DNA from 4 places in the Enterobacter sp. SCRI0065 genome. Region 1 is predicted to be linked to each of the others. Evidence: predicted binding sites of a transcription regulator. Region 1 holds the regulator's gene; each other region holds the start of a gene.
What was found. The regulator LexA, encoded in region 1, represses DNA repair genes until DNA is damaged. The targets are predictions, from matches to a motif close to TNCTGTATGTACATACAGNA.
Positions count from the first base shown of each region.

Region 2: sbmC (DNA gyrase inhibitor SbmC) is a predicted target of LexA. The motif match lies at 2,397-2,416, and genes of this name have one in related genera.
Region 3: metR (HTH-type transcriptional regulator MetR) is a predicted target of LexA. The motif match lies at 2,377-2,396, and genes of this name have one in related genera.
Region 4: dinB (DNA polymerase IV) is a predicted target of LexA. The motif match lies at 1,744-1,763, and genes of this name have one in related genera.

Region 1 covers NZ_JCBAJB010000006.1:33,235-37,451, forward strand. The annotation lists gene plsB (glycerol-3-phosphate 1-O-acyltransferase PlsB) at 1-1,686, opposite strand, end outside; gene AC6EMZ_RS16080 (diacylglycerol kinase) at 1,841-2,209, shown strand; gene lexA (transcriptional repressor LexA) at 2,319-2,927, shown strand; gene dinF (MATE family efflux transporter DinF) at 2,993-4,217, shown strand, end outside.
Region 2 covers NZ_JCBAJB010000002.1:566,275-570,491, forward strand. The annotation lists gene sbcB (exodeoxyribonuclease I) at 1-925, opposite strand, end outside; gene dacD (serine-type D-Ala-D-Ala carboxypeptidase DacD) at 1,135-2,301, shown strand; gene sbmC (DNA gyrase inhibitor SbmC) at 2,432-2,905, shown strand; gene AC6EMZ_RS08530 (FUSC family protein) at 3,007-4,065, shown strand.
Region 3 covers NZ_JCBAJB010000012.1:19,697-23,913, forward strand. The annotation lists gene AC6EMZ_RS21125 (dienelactone hydrolase family protein) at 1-1, shown strand, start outside; gene metE (5-methyltetrahydropteroyltriglutamate--homocysteine S-methyltransferase) at 50-2,311, opposite strand; gene metR (HTH-type transcriptional regulator MetR) at 2,428-3,381, shown strand; gene AC6EMZ_RS21140 (carboxylate/amino acid/amine transporter) at 3,269-4,168, opposite strand.
Region 4 covers NZ_JCBAJB010000016.1:9,009-13,225, reverse strand. The annotation lists gene lpcA (D-sedoheptulose 7-phosphate isomerase) at 1-14, shown strand, start outside; gene AC6EMZ_RS22390 (class II glutamine amidotransferase) at 66-833, shown strand; gene dpaA (peptidoglycan meso-diaminopimelic acid protein amidase) at 804-1,544, opposite strand; gene dinB (DNA polymerase IV) at 1,781-2,839, shown strand; gene pepD (cytosol nonspecific dipeptidase) at 2,880-4,217, opposite strand, start outside.

The DNA.
Region 1 (4,217 bases):
GGCATAGGGCGCATTACGCATGATGTCCAGATAGCAGTCGAGCTGTTCAGTCAGTTGCTCGCGGGTTAGCGAACGTTGACGAGAGCCCAGCAGCGCCGTACAACACAGGTTCATGGCGTTAGCGGCCCCTGCGTTGTTGATGCGCACCATCAGGTCAGCAGCGATATTATTCACCGTTGGGGTGAGCCAGGCAGGGCGAATCGCTTCGATCGGATCGATAGACTCGCGCCATTCCGGCACATGCTGGTTCAGATACGTCATCAGCGGCATCGGTTCGCCAAAGTTAACGTAGCCCTGACCGAGATTACGCAGCTTGCTCAAACCACGCAGCATTTGCGGCAAGCTCTCTTTCTCTTTCGTCGCACCGCGCAGTTCTTTGGCGTAAGTCCCCACTTCCATGACGTGCTCGTAACCGATGTAAATCGGCACCAGCGTAATGGGGCGCGTACCGCCACGCAGCATCGCCTGAATCGTCATCGATAGCGTGCCGGTTTTCGGATCGAGCAGACGACCGGTACGGGAGCGGCCACCTTCAACAAAGTACTCCACGGAATAGCCACGGCTGAACAGTTCGCCCAGATATTCGCGGAATACGGTGGAATAGAGCTTGTTGCCTTTAAAGGTACGACGAATAAAGAACGCACCCAGACGGCGGAAGATCGGACCTGCTGGCCAGAAGTTCAGGTTGATACCGGCGGCAATATGCGGCGGGACCAGCCCCTGGTGATACAGCACGTACGAGAGCAGAAGATAGTCCATGTGGCTGCGGTGGCAGGGCACATACACAATTTCATGGCCATCGTGCGCAAGCTGGCGAACACGCTCAGCATTGTTCACGTTGATGCCTTGATAGAGCCGGTTCCACGTAAAGCTCAGGATGCGATCGGATAAGCGGATCATCTCGTAAGAGAAGTTCGCTGCAATCTCTTCCATCAGTGCGATAGCGTTTTGTTGTGCCTTCTCGTGAGAGATTTTCTTGCTACGGGCTTCATCTTCAACGGCGCGGGCAATCGCTTTGGATGCCAGCAGTTTGTTGAACAGATCCTGACGAGCAGGAAGGCGTGGTCCCACGGCTGCCAGGCGCTGGCGAGCGAAGTGCATACGCGCGACGCGGGCCAATTTTTGCGCGATAGTCTTGTCGGTTCCGTGCTCATCAGCCATACGGCGCAGAGAAACAGACGGAGAGAATCGGACGAAGCTATCGCGACCAAGCCATGACACCGCAAAGAATTTTTGTATACCGTTAAGCATACGCAGCGGCGGGTTTTCTTCGCCTTTTTGACGCCCTGGACGACGACCAAACATCACCGACACCGGCACCATCTGGACATCCAGGCTGGGGTTACTGCGGTGCAGATCAAGGTAGTCGTGGAACAGCTTAATGGACTCTTCCTTCGGCGTGTAATAGGTAAACACGCGCGGGCCGCCGTGGATAAACACGTAGCGCGGCAGCAGAGTACCGTCAACCTCCAGCGGTTCCAACGGATCGGGTAAGTCGTGCGCCAGACATTGGGCGCGAAGCGTCAGTAAGTCTGCCTTCGAGTTATAAGGCAAAACGTACATAATAGGGCGCGAGGTATCGAGCCCTAATTCCAGCGCAGGTTCCGCCGGGATAGACTTACTTTTTACCAGGACGCTTAATGGTAAATTAAGTAATTTGTAGTAGATTCTTGGCCAGCCGGACATAAACGATGTAAAGCCTCTGGTTAATAATGCAATTGCGGCGCAAGGATAACAGAAAGCGCGCAAAATTTCTGTTGTTACCCGTCATACTTCAGGCTGTTGCGAAACGCGCTACAGCTATAGTTACTGACGCTAAATCTAAAAAAAGGTTCTTTTAATGGCCAATAATACCACTGGGTTTACCCGTATCATCAAAGCTGCTGGTTATTCGTGGAAAGGTTTCCGCGCTGCCTGGATCAATGAGGCTGCATTTCGTCAGGAGGGCGTAGCCGCTATCATCGCGGTCATTATCGCTTGTTTCCTTGATGTTGATGCTGTAACCCGCGTACTTCTCATTGGTTCGGTTCTTTTGGTGATGATAGTGGAAATTCTCAACAGTGCTATCGAAGCGGTGGTAGATCGTATCGGTTCTGATTTCCATGAACTCTCGGGGCGTGCCAAAGACATGGGGTCGGCTGCGGTACTGTTGGCGATTATCACCGCTGCCATTACCTGGGGCACGTTACTTTGGTCGCATTTACGATAAGCCTTCAGGAATCGAATAAGTCTCTGGTTTTTTGTGCAGTTTTTGGTTCCAAATTCACCTTTGACTGTATATACTCACAGCATAACTGTATATACACCCAGGGGGCGGAATGAAAGCGTTAACGGCCAGACAGCAAGAGGTGTTTGATCTTATCAGGGATCACATCAGCCAGACGGGAATGCCACCTACGCGAGCGGAAATCGCGCAGCGTCTGGGTTTCCGTTCTCCAAACGCCGCTGAAGAGCATCTCAAAGCGTTGGCTCGTAAGGGCGTTCTTGAGATTGTATCTGGCGCGTCACGCGGCATTCGCCTGCTGGTGGAAGAAGAAACGGGGATCCCTCTCGTGGGTCGCGTTGCGGCTGGCGAGCCACTGCTGGCGCAGCAGCACATCGAAGGTCATTATCAGGTCGATCCTGCCATGTTCAAACCGAGTGCAGACTTTTTACTGCGCGTTAGCGGTATGTCCATGAAAGATATTGGCATTCTGGATGGCGATTTGCTGGCGGTTCACAAAACTCAGGATGTACGCAACGGCCAGGTTGTCGTCGCACGTATCGATGATGAAGTGACCGTAAAACGCCTTAAAAAACAGGGTAATACGGTGCAACTGCTACCTGAAAACAACGAGTTTTCCCCCATTGTGGTTGACCTGCGCGAACAGACCTTCTCCATTGAAGGTTTAGCGGTAGGTGTCATCCGCAACGGTGAATGGCTGTAATCTCTTCCTGACAGGCTACGGTCTCCCGTAGCCTGACTCTCTTTTTCCTGCTCCGGTACTCTCTCATGTCTCTGCTGACAATCTCAGACAAGGCATTATGGCGTCTCGCGCTGCCAATGATCTTTTCGAATATCACGGTTCCTTTACTGGGATTGGTCGACACGGCCGTCATTGGTCATCTGGACTCGCCAGTCTATCTGGGTGGCGTGGCGATTGGCGCAACGGCGACCAGCTTCCTCTTTATGCTGTTACTCTTTTTACGGATGAGCACCACAGGGTTGACCGCTCAGGCGTTCGGCGCGAAAGATCCCGTGCGCCTGGCGCGAGCGCTTATTCAACCTCTTATTCTTGCACTTGGTGCCGGATTGCTCATTGTTCTGCTGCGAACGCCGCTGATCGACCTGGCACTGCATATCGTTGGTGGCAATGAAGCAGTACTGGAACAGGCTCGTCGCTTTCTGGATATTCGCTGGATTAGCGCTCCCGCCTCACTGGCTAATCTGGTCCTGCTCGGCTGGCTGTTGGGTGTGCAGTATGCACGTGCTCCTGTGATCCTGCTGGTCGTGGGGAACGTCCTCAATATTGTTCTGGATCTGTGGCTGGTGATGGGGCTGCACATGAACGTGCAGGGCGCCGCGCTGGCAACGGTCGTTGCAGAATACGCCACGTTTTTCATCGGCTTATGGATGGTCAAGCGCGTGCTGGCGATGCGCGGAATCTCCCTGGCGATGTTGAAAACAGCATGGCGTGGGAACGTCCGAAAACTGCTGGCACTTAATCGCGATATTATGCTTCGCTCTTTACTTCTTCAGCTCTGTTTCGGTGCCTTGACGGTACTGGGCGCGCGGCTTGGCCCGGAGATCGTCGCCGTCAATGCCGTATTGATGACGTTGTTGACCTTTACCGCCTATGCGCTTGACGGTTTTGCTTATGCCGTTGAGGCCCATTCTGGGCAGGCATACGGCGCAAAACAGACGGGACAATTGCAGGAGGTCTGGCGCGCAGCGTGTCGGCAATCTGGCCTGGTGGCGCTGGTTTTTGCTCTGATCTATGCGCTTTTTGGCAGTCAGATTGTGGCGTTACTGACCTCGATGTCTGAACTGCGTGAGCTGGCAGGCCACTACATCATCTGGCAGGTTGTACTTCCGGTGGTCGGTGTCTGGTGCTATTTGCTGGATGGCATGTTTATCGGTGCAACCCGAGGAGCCGAAATGCGCAACAGCATGGCAGTGGCGGCGGGTGGTTTTGGGCTCACGCTGTTTACCGTACCCTGGTTTGGTAATCACGGGT
Region 2 (4,217 bases), on a different contig from region 1:
CCAGTACCGGACACTTATTGATATGGACCAATTTCACCGGCACGGCGGCGCTATCACCCAGCTCGCCTTTAGGCGTATAGAGCCGCTCACGTAGCGCATCGCTTTCAAGTTCCAGCAACGGAGTCATGTCGCCTGCAAGGTCCACCATAATGACCGCGTTGCGGTTATCGGGATGCCACGCCAGAGGCGCAACCCAACTGGTGTTGCCGCGCCACGCACCAAACATGCCAGAAATATGCACCAGCGGCTTCATCTGAGGGACATCAATCAGCGTCATCAACTTCTGCTTGCTGCGATAGCTCAGCAGATACTCGAACAATTTGGGCTGTGCTGTTTTGACCAATTTCGCCATCGCGATGGTGGCGTAAACGTCGGCCATCGCATCATGCGCATTGCTGTGCTCAATGCCGTTAGCGCGGGTCAGATGCTCAAGACGGAAACTGGGTAAACCGTCGTCATTCTCGGGCCAGTTAATGCCCTCGGGACGCAGGGCATAGCAAGCGCGCATCACATCGAGTAAATCCCAGCGTGAGTTGCGGTTTTGCCAGCTCCAGGCGTAAGGGTCGTAAAAGTTGCGATACAGGATATTGCGCGTGACTTCATCATCGAAACGGATGTTGTTGTAGCCCACTACGCAGGTATTCGGCACGGTGAATAAATCGTGGATGCGACGCGCAAAATCAGCTTCATTAACGCCTTTCTCACGAGCTTCCTGGGGCGTAATGCCCGTCACCATTACGGCACCCGGTTGCGGCAGATAATCGTCGGCAGGCTTGCAGTAGAAGACGTCGGGTTCACCAATGACATTGAAATCAGCATCGGTGCGGATCGCCGCAAATTGCGAAGGCCTGTCCAGCGAGGGGCTAGTACCAAAGGTTTCGTAATCGTGGAAGAGAAAAGTGGGGAGCGCGGCGGAATCAGACACCAGTAATACCATCCTGTTGAAAAGTTACTCCTCTATGGTAAACCATCGAGGTCAACACACCGAATAAAAAGCACGTTCCGACGCCAAAAATGCGAGCGCGCTTCCGATGAAAATTTGCGGATAGTCACATTTTTTTGCAATTTAACCAGGTAACGACATGAGAACTTCCGTAAAAAGGTCAACGATTTTACATGACTGAGGATATACCGTTGAAACGCCGTCTGTTTATTGCTGTTTCTTTACTCGCTTCGAGTATTTCATCTGTTCTGGCTGCTGACCCACTGGATTTCTCACCGCAGCCACCTGCCGTGCAGGCAGGCTCCTGGGTGCTGATGGATTATACCACTGGCCAAATTCTAACGGCGGGCAACGAGCATCAACAGCGCAATCCGGCGAGTCTTACCAAGCTGATGACCGGCTATGTCGTCGATCGCGCAATCGACAGCCATCGCATTACGCCTGACGACATGGTGACCGTTGGGCGCGATGCGTGGGCAAAAGGGAATCCTGTGTTTGACGGCTCGTCGCTCATGTTTCTTAAAGCGGGCGAGCGCGTTTCGGTACGCGACCTGAGCCGTGGCCTGATCGTAGATTCGGGGAATGACGCGTGCGTGGCGCTGGCCGATTACGTGGCAGGAGGACAGCCGCAGTTCGTCACGATGATGAACGAATATGTTGAGAAGCTGGGGCTGCGCGACACGCATTTCGAAACGGTGCATGGGCTTGATGCCCCCGGACAGCACAGCTCTGCTTACGATTTGGCCGTACTTTCCCGGGCGATTATTCATGGCGAGCCCGAGTTTTATCATATGTACAGTGAGAAAAGCCTGACGTGGAACGGCGTGACGCAGCAGAACCGTAATGGACTGTTGTGGGACAAGACGCTGAATGTCGACGGGCTGAAGACCGGGCACACGTCTGGCGCAGGTTTTAACTTGATTGCGTCGGCTGTCGATGGGCAACGTCGGTTGATTGCGGTCATTATGGGTGGAGAGAGTCCAAAAGGTCGTGAAGAGCAGGCGCGTAAACTGCTGCACTGGGGACAACAAAACTTCGATACCGTACAAATTTTGCGAAACGGGAAGCAAGTTGGAACAGAACGCATCTGGTACGGTGATAAAGAGCAGATTTCATTAGGTACCGACCAGGATTTCTGGCTGGCTCTGCCAAAAGCGGAAGTCGCGAATATCAAAGCGAAGAACGTGATGGATAAAAAAGAGCTGCAAGCGCCTATCGCCGCGCATCAGCGTGTCGGTGAGATCGAACTGTATGACCGGGACAAAATCGTTGCCCATTGGCCTTTGGTTACGCTGGAAAGCGTGGGAAAAGGCGGGATGTTCTCGCGTCTGAGCGATTATTTACATCATACCCTTTGATCGGATGAGTTCGCGAAAAGAGCAGACTGGCACTCTTGCGAGCCTGCTCGCATAATGAACACATTATATTTGTTGAACACGCAAAATTCGCTTTATAGTGTATGCATATACAGTAAAAATCGGAGGCAGCATGGACTACAGCATCAAGCAGCAACAGAAACGTAAAATTGCCGGTTTCCACCTGGTCGGCCCGTGGGAGCAAACCGTTAAGCAAGGTTTTGAGCAACTTATGATGTGGGTGGATGGGCATCAAATCCAGCCGCTCGAATGGGTCGCGGTTTATTATGATAATCCTGATGAAGTCCCCGCTGAAAAGCTACGCTGTGACACCGCGGTTACCGTGCCCGACGATTTCAGCATCCCGGCGAATAGCGAAGGGGTGATCCTGACTGAAATTGCCGCAGGTGATTATGCCGTCGCCACTACGCGCGTCGAAAACCACGATTTTTCAACGCCGTGGCACAGCTTCTTTAACAGTCTCCTTCAGGATAATCATTATCAAATTGCGCCTAAACCGTGCTTTGAACGGTATCTGAATGACGGTAACGCAGACGGCTTCTGGGATATCGAGATGTATGTACCAGTAGTGCATAAAGCAGGCTAAACGCTTATTTCCTAATATTTGAAGGGTTTTTCTGCCGGGCGTGATACGTCTGGCAGAAAACCCAGTACAATTGTGACTTGCCGAGTAGCTGGAGAGCGGGTGTGCGTCCCGACAAATCATTAACTCCTTTTGAAATTCGCCTGTACCGACATTATCGCGTCGTACACGGATGCCGTATTGCTCTTGCGTTCCTTCTCACCTTTTTGCTGGTGCGGCTTCTGGACATCCCTGAAGGAACCTGGCCGTTGATCACGCTGGTCGTGATTATGGGGCCCATTTCATTTTGGGGTAACGTCGTTCCGCGCGCCTTCGAGCGCATTGGCGGGACGATTTTTGGCTCTGCGCTAGGGTTGATTGCGCTCAAGCTTGAGCTGATCTCTATGCCTGTCATGCTGCTATGGTGCGCTGCCGCTATGTTCTTGTGCGGCTGGCTGGCGCTGGGTAAAAAACCCTACCAGGCTTTACTTATCGGTATCACGCTGTCGGTGGTAGTTGGTGCTCCGGCAGGGGACATGGCAACCGCGCTGTGGCGAAGCGGAGATGTGATTTTAGGTTCACTGCTGGCAATGCTTTTTACCGGCATCTGGCCTCAACGTGCTTTTTTGCACTGGCGCATTCAAATGGCTAACTATGTCACCGCCTTCAACCGTGTGTACCAGGCGGGATTTTCACCCAATCTGGTCGAGCGCCCGCGACTCGAAAAGCACCTGCAAAAAATACTCAACGATGTGGTAAAAATGCGTGGTCTTATTGTGCCAGCCAGCAAAGAGACTCATATCCAAAAATCGATTTTTGAAGCGATACAGACCGTGAGCCGCAATCTGGTGTGCATGCTTGAGCTACAGATCAATGCCCATTGGGCTTCTCGCGCCAGCCATTTTGTATTGCTGAATGCGCAGACGTTGAAAGAAACCCAACAGATGACTCAGCAAACGTTGTTGACCATTGCTCACGCGCTATATGAAGGCAATCCGCAGCCGATCCTTGCGAATACCGAACGCCTTAACGAAATCATGGTCGAGTTACGCCAACTGATAAATGAACACAAGGGCGACAACGTTGCGGAGACGCCGATTCACGGCTATGTCTGGTTAAGCATGGAACTCGCCAGACAACTGGAGTTGTTATCGCATCTTATCTGCCGGGCGCTGCGCAAATAAAAAGCAGCCACCGCCAGATGTGACGCCTGCTGCTTCGATTCAGCAGCAATTGGGGTTATGATAGGGTTAAACGATTTACTCATTGTCATTCGCGACGGCTGTCAGTAAGGTTAACTGACAACGGTTGCTTAAACGAATCCGAATCTCACATT
Region 3 (4,217 bases), on a different contig from region 1:
ATCGAAGGCCGGGCAAGCGATAGCGCCGCCCGGCAATCGTGTGTGATGACTAAGCCTGACGCAGATTCTGCGCGGCTTTCACCATGTTTGCCAACGCGGCGCGAGTCTCAGGCCAGCCGCGGGTTTTAAGGCCACAGTCCGGGTTCACCCACAGGCGTTCTGCCGGGATGCGCTGAGCGGCTTTCGCCAGAAGCGCTTCAATCCATTCCACGCTCGGAACGTTCGGGGAGTGAATGTCGTACACGCCCGGACCGATTTCGTTCGGATAGTCGAACTCTTCAAACGACTCCAGCAGCTCCATGTCTGAACGCGAGGTCTCGATGGTGATGACGTCCGCATCCAGCGCCGCAATCGAATCCATGATGTCGTTAAATTCGCAGTAACACATGTGGGTATGAATCTGGGTGTCGTTCTTTGCTACTGCGGCGTTGATGCGGAAGGCCTCTACGCCCCACTGCAAGTAAGCATCCCAGTCGCTTCGACGCAGCGGCAGGCCTTCGCGCAGGGCCGGTTCGTCAATCTGGATAATGCCGATGCCTGCGGCTTCCAGATCTGCCACTTCGTCCCGCAACGCCAGCGCAATTTGCTTTGCAATGGTTTCGCGAGTCACGTCTTCACGCGGGAAGGACCAGCACAAAATCGTCACCGGGCCGGTCAGCATGCCTTTAACCGGTTTGTCGGTCAGAGACTGTGCGTACTTCGCCCACTCCACGGTGATCGCTTCCGGGCGGCTAACGTCGCCAATTACTACCGGCGGTTTCACGCAGCGGGAACCGTAGCTCTGTACCCAGCCGTTCTGGGTAAAGACGAAACCGTCTAAGTGCTCACCAAAATATTCCACCATGTCATTACGTTCGGCTTCACCGTGGACCAGCACGTCCAGACCTAAGCGCTCCTGCTCAACAATCGCCTGCTTGATGTGCTCGGCGATGCCAGTGCGATAGTTGTTGGCATCAAGGTTGCCCTTTTTGAAGTCCAGACGCAGGCCGCGAATTTCGGTGGTCTGCGGGAAAGAACCGATCGTGGTCGTCGGCCATGCTGGCAGATTAAAGCGAGCGCGCTGCGCTTCGGCACGCACTTCATAGGCATTTTCACGCTGGCTGTCTTTCGCAGTAATGCCCGCCAGACGTTTTTCCACCGCTGCATTGTGTACGCGAGTCGAATGACGACGCGCCTGAATCGGGGTGCTCCATTCAATCAACTTTTCCGTATCGCCACTGTTCAGGGCATCACGCAGCAGGGCCAGCTCTTCACATTTTTGCAAAGCAAAGGCAAACCAGCTTTTCACTTCCGCATCCAGACGGGTTTCCACGCTCAAATCGATCGGGCTGTGCAACAGGGAGCAAGAAGAGGCGACCCATAATTCACGTTTGCCGACGATAGCTTTAATCTGTGCGTATTTCTCGGTGAGATCGGCACGCCAGACGTTACGACCGTTGATCAGGCCCGCAGAGAGCAACCAGTCGGACGGCAGGCGCTCGTTCAGCTCGGCGACATCATCTTTGCCGTGAACCAGGTCAACGTGCAGACCCTGCACCGGCAACGTGGTGATGGTATCAAGATTCGGCGTGACGCCTTCAAAATAGGTGGTCAGCAACAGCTTAACCTGGCCTTGCAGTGCGTCATAAGCCGGTTTGAAGGCATCCAGCCATTCCTGCGGCAGCTCAAGCACCAGCGCAGGTTCGTCGATCTGTACCCATTCGATACCGCGTTTTGCCAGCTCAGCCAGCACCTGCTGATATACGGGGAGGATATCGTTGAGCAAGCTCAGACGGTCGAACGGTTCACCCTTCACTTTACCCAGCCACAGATACGTTACCGGCCCCAGCAGCACAGGTTTGATGTTATGACCCAGCGCCAGCGCTTCGTCCACTTCATCCAGAATCTGCGTCCAGGTCAGCTTGAACTGCTGCCCTTTTACAAACTCCGGCACCATGTAGTGATAGTTGGTGTTAAACCATTTGGTCATTTCCGCTGCGGCCGCTGGCTCACCGGTTGGCGCGCGACCACGGCCCAGACGGAACAGGGTATCGATATCGACCGATCCATCGCTGTTCTGATGACGAGCCGGCACGTTACCAAGCAGCAGGCTCGTGGTCAGAACATGGTCGTACCAGGCGAAATCGCCCACTGGCAGCAGATCGATTCCTGCCTGCTTCTGCTGATCCCAGTGGCGAGCACGCAGCTCGCGGCCAACGGCCAGCAGATCTTCACGGGTAGAATTGCCCGCCCAGTAGCTTTCTTGTGCTTTTTTCAGCTCGCGGCGCAAGCCAACGCGAGGGAAACCGAGAGTGTGATTGCGAATTGTCATGGTGTGTCCCCTGTGAATTTTTGGTATTTAGACGTCCAGATGTTTACACATCCATAATTGACAGTTACTGTATATTCCTCAAGCGCAAAATGTTCATGGCGAAGTGAAGGACTTTCATGATCGAGATAAAACACCTGAAAACGCTACAAGCGTTGCGGAACTGCGGTTCTCTCGCGGCGGCTGCGGCCACGCTGCATCAGACCCAATCCGCCCTTTCTCACCAGTTCAGCGATCTGGAACAACGCCTTGGCTTTCGTCTGTTCGTGCGTAAGAGCCAGCCGCTGCGCTTTACGCCGCAGGGTGAAGTGCTGCTTCAACTGGCAAATCAGGTGCTGCCGCAAATCGCCACCGCACTACAGGCCTGCAATGAGCCACAGCAGACTAAGCTGCGCATCGCGATTGAGTGTCACAGCTGTATTCAGTGGCTGACGCCCGCACTGGAGAATTTTCGCCAAAGCTGGCCGCAGGTGGAGATGGATTTTAAATCGGGCGTGACCTTTGATCCGCAGCCGTCGCTTCAGCAAGGCGAGCTGGACCTGGTGTTGACCTCCGATATTCTGCCTCGCAGCGGCCTGCATTATTCGCCGATGTTTGATTACGAAGTGCGCCTGGTGCTGGCTCCGGATCACCCACTAGCGGCCAAAACGCGCGTTACGCCGGAAGACTTGGCGACCGAAACGCTGCTGATTTATCCGGTGCAGCGCAGTCGTCTGGATATCTGGCGTCACTTCCTGCAACCGGCGGGCATTAGCCCCAATTTGAAGAGCGTGGATAACACACTGCTGCTGATCCAGATGGTGGCCGCGAGAATGGGTATCGCCGCGCTGCCGCATTGGGTGGTCGAGAGTTTTGAGCGCCAGGGTCTGGTGGTGACTAAAACCCTGGGCGAGGGATTATGGAGCCGACTGTACGCTGCCGTGCGCGATGGCGAGCAGCGTCAGCCGATTACGGAGGCGTTTATTCGCTCAGCGCGGAACCACGCTTGCGATCATTTGCCGTTTGTTCGGAGCGCGGAGCGACCCAACGGCGATGCACCCACAGCGAAGCCAGGATTACCGTTCCCCCAATAATAAAGCTCGGCCAGTGCGGTTGCTGCTGCCAGATAGCAAGGTTAACCAGCAGGCCAGCGGGCACATGAACGTTATTCATAATGCCCAGCGTCCCGGCGTCTACCTGCGTAGCGCCGTAGTTCCACATAAAGTAACCCAGTCCAGACGCGACCACGCCTAACCAAATCAGCACGCTCCACTGTACCGTGGTGGTTGGCAGCTTTTGCGGATTGCCGAGCATAAACCACGCCGCCACCGCGACAATAGCCGCGCCCATATAGAACCAGGCAAAAGCGTTATGCTGCGGCATCGGACGCGTTTCCATCAGGCGCTTGTAGCCGACCATACCGATGGCAAAACTTATGTTGGCAAGCTGGACAAACATCAGACCGGTCCAGAAGTGATCGCTCACTTTGTCGTAGCGAATGATCGCCGCACCCGCCACCGCCAGAAGCGCACTCAGCAGATAGCCCCAGCGCAAGCGGCGCTTGCTCAGCAGGTCGTAAATCAGCGTGATATAGAGTGGCGTCAACACCGTGAACAGCAGGAATTCCGATACCGACAGGTAGATATACGCCCGGAAGCTGAACAGATACATGATACCGAGCTGCAACGCGCCCACCAGCATGTACAGCAGAATGGTTTTGAGCGTTTGCCCACGCGTGCGCAGGAACGGCAGGAAGACCAGCGCCGCAAGCCCTACCCGCATCAGTACGGAGAAATAACTATCGACGTGCCCGGCAAGGTATTCACCGATCAGGCTGAATGAGAAGGCCCACAGAATAGTGGTGATAATGAGTAGCGCCACAATGCTTGTCTCTCAGAAAGAAGGATAGGCATTGTAGCGGACTATTCAG
Region 4 (4,217 bases), on a different contig from region 1:
AGATGGTTAAGTAAGACTTCGCTGGGGAGGCGTATCCCGTCTCCCCGCTGTTGTGGAGGTAAGACATGTGCGAACTGCTCGGGATGAGCGCCAATGTGCCAACCGATATCTGCTTTAGTTTCACCGGGCTGGTCCAGCGCGGTGGAGGAACCGGGCCGCATAAAGACGGCTGGGGCATCACCTTCTACGAAGGGAAAGGCTGTCGCACGTTCAAAGATCCACAGCCCAGCTTTAACTCACCGATTGCCAAACTGGTGCAGGATTATCCCATCAAATCCCGTTCGGTTATCGCGCATATTCGTCAGGCGAATCGCGGAGAAGTGGCGCTAGAAAATACCCATCCTTTTACCCGCGAACTGTGGGGACGCAACTGGACTTACGCGCACAATGGGCAACTGACGGGCTACAAAAGCCTGCAAACCGGTAATTTCCGCCCGGTAGGTGAGACCGACAGTGAAAAAGCGTTTTGCTGGTTGCTGCATAAGCTGGTCGAGCGCTATCCACGTACCCCGAGCAACATGGCTTCGGTGTTCAAATACATCGGGACGCTGGCGTGTGAGTTACGTGAGAAGGGGGTCTTTAACATGTTGCTGTCAGATGGGCGATATGTGATGGCGTTCTGTTCGACCAATCTCTTCTGGATCACGCGTCGTGCGCCGTTTGGCGTGGCCAAGCTGCTCGATCAGGACGTGGAAATTGATTTTCAAACCGAAACCACACCCAACGATGTGGTCACGGTTATCGCCACTCAACCCCTGACGGGCAATGAAACCTGGCAAAAAATCATGCCAGGCGAGTGGGTCTTATTTTGTCTCGGGGACCGAGTAGTTTGATGCCAGCTGTGGATGGACGACCTCGTGACTCAGCGGTTTGCTGACGATGTAACGTCCATCTGCCACCGAAACGGTTGGTGGTTTACGCGTTTGCTCAAAATAGTCATAACCCGGTTTTAGCTGTTTCCAGAACTCCGAGTAGGTCGAGAACTTGTGACGCTGCATGTTGGCATCGGTCATCCGGAACGGATAAATGCTCACCTGCACGCCCGCCTGACCAAACACCAGTGCGCCAGTGACAAACTGGAAAATCTCATCGATACCGCCGTCCGTCATGGCATAGCAGCCAATAGACACGCAGGCACCGTGGATCATCAGGTATTTGCCGTCGTAACCGTGTGCACGGTCATAGGCATTCGGAAAACCAATATTGATGGCTTTATAGAAGCGGCTGTCGGGTTTGAGCTGATTGCGCTGAACGGTGTAAAACCCTTCCGGACTTTTGAAATCGCCCTGGCGCTGTTTTGGACCCAAGCCACCGGAATAGTTACAGATTTTGTAGCTATCAAGTAGCTGGTAAGTCTCGCCCATTTTCACAAACAGATCGAGCGTGCGTTCTTCCTTGAATATCTGAATGTAGACCGGCGATCCCATTAACTGCTGTTTATATTCTTTGCTTACCGGCGTGGTTGAACTGTTGCTGCTAAGCAGCCCAGCAAACGAAAGACACGGCATCAGAAGCATCGCAATGAACAATGCGATTTTACGCATACTACAAGTTCCTTGATAAAGCTAAACCAACTTGCCAGGACGGCAAAAGAGACCCGAAATCAGAATTATCTGGTTAGGGGCGCTCACATTAGCATCGCTGCATTTTTTCGCAAGCGTGAATGGATGAGTTTACAAATTAGTTTTCTTTAATAAAGGTATTTATCCGCTTCGTGTAATTTCTTCACCTCGGCGAATTCATTACTGTATACTTAACCAGTAATGAGTGAGGGCTTACTATGCGCAAAATAATCCATGTTGATATGGACTGCTTTTTTGCCGCCGTGGAGATGCGAGATAATCCGGCGCTGCGGGATATCCCGATCGCTATTGGCGGCAGCCGCGTGAAGCGTGGGGTGATCAGTACCGCTAATTATCCGGCGCGCAAATTTGGCGTGCGTAGCGCCATGCCTACGGCAATGGCTCTTAAGCTCTGCCCTCATCTCACGCTGCTGCCGGGCCGCTTTGATGCTTATAAAGAGGCATCGGTCCGTATTCAGGAAATCTTCTCCCGCTATACCTCGCTCATTGAACCGCTCTCGCTGGACGAAGCCTATCTCGACGTGACCGATAGCCTGCACTGCCATGGCTCCGCCACGCTGATGGCGCAGGAAATCCGTCAGACCATCCAGAATGAGCTTAATCTCACCGCATCGGCGGGCATCGCCCCGGTGAAATTTCTTGCCAAAATCGCCTCCGATTTAAACAAGCCCAACGGCCAGTATGTGATTACGCCAGAACAGGTGGCGGCATTTGTCAAAACGCTGCCGCTTGGCAAAATACCCGGCGTGGGTAAAGTCTCTGCGGCAAAGCTCGAAGGCATGGGCTTGCGCACCTGTGAAGATGTGCAAAACAGCGATCTGGCCATGCTGCTCAAGCGCTTCGGTAAGTTCGGGCGCGTGCTGTGGGAGCGTAGTCAGGGTATTGATGAGCGCGACGTTAACAGTGAACGTCTGCGTAAATCGGTGGGCGTTGAGCGCACGCTGCTGGACGATATTCATGACTGGACGGAATGCGAGACGATTATCGTGGAGCAGCTTTACCCGGAGCTGGAGCGACGCCTGTTAAAGGTGAAGCCGGATCTGCTGATTGCTCGTCAGGGTGTGAAGCTAAAATTTAATGACTTTCAGCAAACGACTCAGGAGCACGTCTGGCCGCGCCTCAATAAAGACGATCTGATCGCCACGGCGAGAAAGGCATGGGAAGAGCGGCGGGGCGGACGGGGAGTGCGGCTGGTGGGATTGCATGTCACGCTGCTGGATCCGCAGCTAGAGCGCCAGCTGGTGCTGGGGCTATAAAAGAAAATGCCCGGCTGTGAACCGGGCATCAAAAGACAGATTACTTCGCAGGAATCGCTTTCAGCAGTTCGGTTAGCAGCGTCCAGTAATGGCCCACGCTTTCGATATGCACTTGCTCATCCGGAGAGTGTGGACCGGTAATGGTTGGCCCAATGGAAACCATATCCATATTCGGGTACGGCTTTTTGAACAGACCGCATTCCAGCCCTGCGTGGATCACCTGAATGTTAGGGGTCTTGTTGAACAGACGCTGATAGGTCTCGCGCACCAGCGCCATCACCGGAGAGCTTGCGTCCGGCTGCCAGCCTGGGTAGCTACCTTTAGCGGAGGTTTCCGCGCCGGACAATTTGCCCAGAGATTCCAGCATGCTCACCACGTACTCTTTACCGCTGTCGATCAGAGAACGGATCAGGCAGATTATTTCTGCGCTGTCGTCTGTCATGGTCACTACGCCCACGTTCAGGGAGGTTTCGACCACGCCTTTCGCGACGTCAGAGTTACGGATCACGCCGTTCGGGGTGGCATTCAGCAGTTGAACAAAGCTATCGCGAGACTGCGCAGTTAGCGCTGCTTTGTCGCTGGATACCGCTTCCAGAACCACAGTCAGGTTCTTCTCTTTCGCGGCCAGTTCGTTTTTCAGGATGTCCAGATACGCGTTAGACAGGTTTTTCAACGCATCGGCTTTATTCGCGGCAACGGCAACGGTGGCGAAAGCTTCGCGCGGGATAGCGTTACGCAGCGTACCGCCATTGAAATCAACCAGACGCAGGTCCAGCTCGTCCGCATGACCCGCCAGGAAGCGCGCCAGCAGCTTGTTAGCGTTGCCCAGGCCTAAATGAATATCGCCACCGGAGTGACCGCCTTTCAGGCCTTTCAGCGTGAGCTTAAAGGTCTGGAAACCAGCAGGAATCGCCTCACGCGTGAGCGGCAGGGTAGAGATAAAATCAATACCGCCAGCGCAACCCATGTAGATCTCACCTTCTTCTTCGGAGTCGGTGTTGATCAGGATGTCAGCCTGCAGCCAGTTGGCCTGCAAACCAAATGCGCCGTCCATACCTGCTTCTTCGGTCATGGTCAGCAGCACTTCCAGCGGACCATGCTCAACGCGATCGTCAGCCAGTACGGCCAGCGCGGACGCCATGCCAATACCATTATCTGCGCCCAGCGTCGTGCCGCGCGCTTTAATCCACTCGCCGTCGATGTACGGCTGAATCGGATCTTTAGTGAAGTCATGGTCGGTGTCGTTATTCTTCTGCGGCACCATGTCCAGGTGCGCCTGAAGCACAACCGGTTTGCGGTTTTCCATACCTGCGGTCGCCGCTTTACGAATCAGAATATTGCCAACCTGGTCGCGTTCAGCGTGCAGGCCTTTTTCCTT